2 regions of the Leptolyngbya sp. FACHB-711 genome follow, and region 1 is predicted to be linked to the other one. Evidence: predicted binding sites of a transcription regulator. Region 1 holds the regulator's gene; the other holds the start of a gene.
The links. The regulator NtcA, encoded in region 1, controls nitrogen genes in cyanobacteria. The targets are predictions, from matches to a motif close to TTTGTANNNNNNNNTACAAA.
Positions count from the first base shown of each region.

Region 2: H6F80_RS13860 (P-II family nitrogen regulator) is a predicted target of NtcA. The motif match lies at 1,409-1,428, and genes of this name have one in related genera.

Region 1 is NZ_JACJOR010000358.1:15,254-18,672, forward strand. It holds gene H6F80_RS14840 (sugar transferase) at 1-265, shown strand, start outside; gene ntcA (global nitrogen regulator NtcA) at 768-1,439, shown strand; gene rseP (RIP metalloprotease RseP) at 1,760-2,854, shown strand; gene nth (endonuclease III) at 2,898-3,419, shown strand, end outside.
Region 2 is NZ_JACJOR010000337.1:308-3,726, forward strand. It holds gene rdgB (RdgB/HAM1 family non-canonical purine NTP pyrophosphatase) at 378-992, shown strand; gene H6F80_RS13860 (P-II family nitrogen regulator) at 989-1,327, opposite strand; gene H6F80_RS13865 (secondary thiamine-phosphate synthase enzyme YjbQ) at 1,626-2,066, shown strand; gene H6F80_RS13870 (chloride channel protein) at 2,076-3,419, opposite strand, start outside.

The DNA of each region.
Region 1 (3,419 bases):
GCTACGCGGCGAGATGAGCCTGGTTGGAACCCGCCCGCCTACGCTAAATGAAGTGAGCCGCTACAAAGCTCACCACTGGCAGCGGCTAGAGGTAAAGCCAGGTATCACGGGAGAATGGCAGGCAAATGGTCGATCAACCGTAACCGATTTTGAGGAAATCGTGAAATTAGATTTGCGCTATCAGGAACGCTGGTCGATCGCTTATGATTTAGGGCTGATTTTCAAAACTATCCAGGTTGTGCTTAATCGTCGGGGAGCCTGTTAGCCAGGAGAAGACAACGTTTCGCCAGACAACAATGCGAAGCCGTTTCCCCTTCAGCAGAATCAATGGTGATATTTAATTGGGAAATAGAGCATTAGAAAACATCCTTCACAAAACTGGCACTGCTGACCCTCGCAAATCCAATTTTGGAAGCATTGTCTTGAGCTGCTGGAGCAATATCAGTCTCAGTCAGTCGGTTTTAACAGGAACTTTTTGCCCCTATTTCGCCTTAAAATCTGACTTTTTCAGCACTTAGACCAAGATTGGGCTAGATATGTATTACTTAATACAAAAAATCCGCTCAGAGTTAAGTTTAGTAATTTAAAGTCAGAAAGCTATCACAGAAGTTCCGATATCCCATTTGGCTTAACCCTACTTGCTCCACACCAGAGTGAAGGACAGGGGGTAAAAAGTCGGTTAGAACCAATTGGGCTAGAACGAATGATCTTATTGGTAGCAGGTGGCGGTAAGATGAAATCTTCAAAGGCGGGCTGGGGGAAGGGATATGGTAGCTGCACCAAATAAGCCATTGGCAAACGTCTTTCGTCAATTAAGCGGGAGTGCTTTTCCACCTGTTGTTGAAGCCTACGATCGTGGCAAAACAATCTTCTTTCCCGGCGACCCTGCCGAGCGAGTTTACTTCCTGCAAAAAGGGGCAGTCAAACTATCTCGCGTGTATGAAGCAGGTGAGGAAATTACGGTCGCGCTTCTCCGTGAAAACAGCGTGTTTGGCGTTCTGTCGCTCATCACCGGGCAACGTGCTGATCGCTTCTATCATGCCGTTGCCTTTACGCCCGTTGAGCTGCTGTCTGTGCCGATCGAGCAAGTCGAGAAAGCCCTGAAGGAAAACCCCGATCTCTGTATGCTGATGCTGCAAGGGTTATCCTCCCGAATTCTGCAAACCGAGATGATGATCGAAACGCTGGCGCATCGCGACATGGGATCACGTCTAGTCAGCTTCCTGCTGATTCTTTGCCGCGACTTCGGCATGCCCACCACCGAGGGCATTACGATCGACCTTAAACTATCTCATCAGGCAATTGCGGAAGCGATCGGCTCAACGCGGGTCACTGTGACTCGGCTGCTCGGCGATCTGCGTCAGGATCAAATGATTTCGATCCACAAGAAAAGAATTACCGTTCACAATCCAGTCACGCTCAGCCAGCAGTTCACTTAAAGTTAGCTGTGTCGCTGTTCAAAACACCCATGCCCCCAGAAGGACAGGAAGGACAAGGGATAGAACTTTCATTTCCCAAGTAACCTCATCCTAAGCGAATGCTTCTGGAGAAGAGGAACAGGAGGCTTGCGATCGGACGCGAACAAACGTTGCCGAACGGAGAAAGCTTGCGATTCCAACAAAACCTGAGTTAGCCAAATACACTGATAACCATTCACCCCTCATCTCCCCCTCCCCCACCCAACCCTCAGGGTAGAAGTAGTAATCCTCACCGCCCTTTAGAATGGACTACAGATGGTTCTATTTATTAATCTGGGTCTATGTCAGTATTAGCGACAATCTCAGTTCTCGCCCTGTTAATTGTGGTTCACGAGCTGGGGCACTTTTTGGCAGCTCGTCTGCAAGGAATTCACGTCAATCGATTTTCGATCGGCTTTGGTCCGATTTTGCTGAAGTATCAGGGTGAGCGCACCGAATACGCGCTGCGAGCGATTCCGCTGGGTGGCTTTGTTGGCTTTCCCGACGATGACCCAGATAGTACAATTCCGCCCAACGATCCAAATCTGCTGAAAAACCGTCCGGTGCTCGATCGCGCCATTGTAATTAGTGCAGGCGTGATCGCCAATCTGATTTTTGCCTATCTGGTGTTTGTGGCGCAGTTCACAACGATCGGCATTCCTGAACAGTTTGATTATCAACCAGGCGTCGTAGTTCCAGAAATCATTTCTCAACAATCTCCGGCAGCACGGGCAGGGCTTCAGGCAGGAGACATTATCCTAGAAGTCAACGATCAGCCGCTGGGAGCCTCTCAGGACGCCGTTAAATCGCTAATGGAAACGATTCGCACCAGTCCGGATCAGCCTGTTGAATTTACCGTGCAGCGAGGCGATCAACAGCTTGATCTCAGCATTACCCCTAAAGCGGGAGAAGATGGCGTCGCAAAAATCGGCGTACAGCTTGCCCCCAATATCAATGCAACTCAGTATCGCCGCCCCAATGGCGTTTTTGAGGTGCTGGGACTGGCAGCAAAGCAGTTTCAGGGAATGTTTCTTGCCACTGTGAATGGATTTATTGGTCTAATCACCAACTTCTCCTCGATGGCAGGGCAGGTCGCCGGCCCCGTCAAAATTGTGGAGCAGGGCGCGGGCTTGGTTGCAGCGAACGCGGGAAGCCTGTTTCCCTTCACGGCAATCATCAGCATCAACCTAGCGATTATCAATATTCTGCCGCTTCCGGCTCTGGATGGCGGACAGCTTGTGTTTCTGTTGCTGGAAGGACTGCGCGGTAAGCCTTTGCCCAATCGGATTCAAGAGAACGTGATGCAAACCGGGCTGGTACTGCTGCTCGGATTAGGAATCTTCCTGATCGTTCGCGATACTACTCAGCTTGCGATTTTCCAGAGACTCTTCCAGTAGTCGCAGGGCAGCATGAACGTTAGGATGAGTTGGGCGTACAAGCTTGTCCAAGGGCTACGCGAACTGCCATCACTTTTGGTATGACGGTGTAGCCATCACCTCGTTTCCTTTTCTCTACTTCCTTTGTATCGTGAGACTTCGCAGCCTTTCTGCCCGAAAACAGCAGGCGTTAGAAATTCTGGTACGTCTGAAGCGGCTTTACCCGGAAGCTCCCTGCACGCTGGACTATGAGACGCCGGTGCAGCTTATGGTTGCTACGATTCTGTCTGCCCAATGTACCGATGAGCGGGTGAATCAGGTGACGCCTGCCCTTTTTCGCCGCCTTCCTGATGCTGAGGCGTTTGCCAATGCGGATGTTGCTGAAATTGAATCTTTGGTGCGATCGACTGGTTTTTATCGAAACAAAGCCAAAAATATCCAAGCTGCCTGCCGCCTGATCATGACCCAGTTTGGGGGTGAGGTTCCGCAACGGATGGAAGACCTGCTGACCCTGCCTGGCGTTGCCCGTAAAACGGCGAATGTAGTTTTAGCTCACGCCTTTGACATCCATGCAGGAGTCACAGTC
Region 2 (3,419 bases), on a different contig from region 1:
CACAAGCTGTTTGCCTGTCTCAATCAACAGACAGGTAAATCGGTCACGGTTAGCCAGAATGACTTTCAAGCGGCTGATTCAGAAGACGACGCCGCTGCTGATTGAAACTGGAAGACGCAATCTGAAAGAACGCAATCTGAAAGACACAATTCAGAAAGCGCAAAAAAACTAGAGTCTGATGACTATCTACGGCTTCCCAGTCCGTTGAGGATTCACGAATTAAGATTCACGAACAGGTCATCATGAAGCAATTTTGCACTGAGATTGAAGCCGCGATCGACAAACCGCTTTAAAACAAATCGCAATCGATTGGCTAGAAGCAAATACGATCCCCTATGATCCCCAATAAGACCTTTCAAGAACCGCTTCTCTTTGCTATGACTCTTCTCGTCGTTGCCACCAGTAATCCCGGTAAGTTAACGGAAATGCAGGCATACCTCACCGATCCATCGTTGCCGTGGAAGCTGAGCCTGAAGCCCAAAGCATTGGAAATCGAAGAAACCGGAACCACCTTTTTAGAAAATGCCTGTTTGAAAGCGTCTCAGGTGGCAAAAGCTTTGGGGCAATGGTCGATCGCCGATGATTCAGGCTTGATGGTCAATGCGCTAAACGGCGCACCGGGAATTTACTCTGCCCGCTATGCTGATACTGATGCCGATCGAATTGCGCGGCTTTTGCGAGAATTAGACCATCAGCCTGATTCTCCTGCAGGAGGAACTGCTTCGCATCGACAGGCGCAGTTTGTTTGTGCGATCGCGCTGGCACGTCCCGATGGATCGATCGCCCTGCACACCGAGGGGATTTGCGTGGGAGAAATTATCAGCGCGCCGCGAGGTTCAGGCGGCTTTGGCTATGACCCGATTTTTTACGTGCCGGAAGCAGGCATGACTTTTGCTGAAATGCCCCCGGAACTGAAACATCGCGTCAGCCACCGGGGGAAAGCATTTGAGGCACTCTTGCCTCAGCTTAAAGAAATCAACCCGGAATCTTAAATCGCTTCCTGGTTCTTTTCCCCTGTCCGAATTCGCACAATTTGATCGACAGGGGAGATGAAGATTTTACCGTCGCCGATTTCCCCAGTTCGTGCAGCCGAGATGATTTTGTCTACCACCATGTCTAGCTGATCGTCTTCGACAACGATTTCAACTTTTAGCTTTTGCAGAAATTCAACCGTGTATTCAGAGCCGCGATAGCGTTCGGTTTGTCCCTTCTGCCGACCAAAGCCGCGTACTTCAGAAACCGTCATCCCAACAATCCCGGCATTCACCAGCGCGATCTTGACTTCATCAAGTTTAAAAGGACGAATGATTGCTTCAACTTTTTTCATGGACTTTGTAAGCTCCCTTAGTTCTTAGTGCATTGCAGGCTGGGTTGCCTGACTGTTTCTATCACCGCTACCAAAAATAATTTTGTAGTATAAGCTACGGTTTGCTTAGCGGAGACAATTCCTCTTATTTTCTACTGAATAATCTGCGATTCATGAGGCGATATACAGCTTTAATCAATTTCAATTCTCCTTAAAGCAGCACTGAAGTAAAGCTCAATATCCGATTTCATTTTCAGCACATTCCCCTCAGAATATTAGAAAGCAAGCTGTCCAGTGCATTCGCGTGAGGAACGAGGCGATGGCGATCGTCAATCACATTATTGAACTAGAAACCACAGCCGGAATCGAAGTGTACGACATTACGGCACACATTCAGGCGATCGTTTCAAAATCGAACCTTCAAAACGGACAGGCGTTAATCTTTTCGCGCCACACCACCACCGCTTTAGCCATCAATGAATTCGAGCCGCGCCTGATGCAGGATGTGAAAGCCTATCTGCGAAAACTCGCTCCCGAAGCCGATCCCTACCTGCACAACGATCTGCACCTGCGCCCCAACATTCCCCCCGACGAGCCAGTGAACGCCCACGCTCACTTGATGGCAATGACGCTCAGCACCAGCGAGATTGTCCCGATCGCAAACGGCAAGCTGACCCTGGGAACCTACCAAGCGGTACTGCTGTTTGAGCTGGATGGTCCAAGGCGGCGATCGGTGTTTTGTCAGGTTTGGGGGGAGTGAAGGAGTCAATTAATTCAGCAAGGCAAGTGCTTCTGGCTGGGGAGGGCCGTATTGTTCTAATACCTGGCGGGTTTGGGCGAGGCTGGCAGCAAGATCGATATCTGCCTGGGTTAGGAGTCCGATCGCCTGCTGGGGATGATCCCGATCGACAACGGGAAGCTGATGCAGTCCTCTGGTGGTCATGCGATCGGTGGCTTCCGTCAGGGATTCATCGGGATAAGCGTAGACCATTTTAGTGGTGCAAAGATCAGCGATCGGCTGCTGTAATAGCATGATGCGGTCTTCAGCAGATTTCGATCGCGTCACTATGCGGGTAATGTCATTCAGGGTGAAGATGCCGACAAGCTGATTCTCAGCGTCAATAACCAGGGCACTGTGACAGCGATACTGGACAAATTGTTGGGCGGCGATCGCCAGGGTAAAATCGCTCCTGAGCTGAAGCGGAGCCGGGTGCATGACGTCTGCAACGGTGAGGCGAGACACATCAGGATGGAGAACAGCTTCAACAGGTTCATTCTGTGCCGCGTTGTCAATCACGACTTTCGGCTCCAAATATTCAGCCGTCCAGATGCTCAAGCCTACTGCTGCCATCAGAGGCAACACAATCCGGTAATCGTTGGTGAGTTCAAACAGCAGCAAAATTGCCGTCAGCGGGGCACGCACACTCGCCGCCAGAAATGCCGCCATGCCCACCATCGCATAAGCCGGAGGAGAAGCCATGTAGTCGTGCAGCATCGGTAAGCCGATCGCCAAAACCTTCCCGTAAACTGATCCCAGCGATGCCCCCAGGAACAGCGCAGGCGCAAACACCCCGCCCACAAAGCCACTGCCAAAGCTAATCGCCGTCATAATCAGCTTCATCACTAGCAGAGCTACCACCAACGGAAGCGGAAACTGCACGTCTTGCAGCATCGACTCAACGGTTTCATAGCCCACGCCCAAAATTTGCGGCAGCTTCAGAGCAACCAACCCCAGCACGGCTCCGCCAATGACCGGATGGAACGGTTGGGGAATTTGACCGATCCATTCCAGTCCGGCAATTTGCCCCTGAAAGCAGCGTTGAGACAGCCGCAGGGCGCGAATGTGAATCAGCGACAGCAGACTTGCCAGCAGCCCCAGTCCAACGTACAGCGGCAGTTCCAGCACACTTCGCACTTCGTAGGCGGGCAACGTGAACGCAGGCTGTGCCCCCATTCCAATTCGGGCAATCCACGCCGCTACGACCGCCGCCAACAGCACAACACTCGCCGCCGATGCTGCAAACGTAGTGCCCATGACGACTTCCAGCGCAAAAAAGACTCCGGCGATCGGTGCATTAAATCCTGCCGCCAATCCTGCCGCCGCCCCTGCACT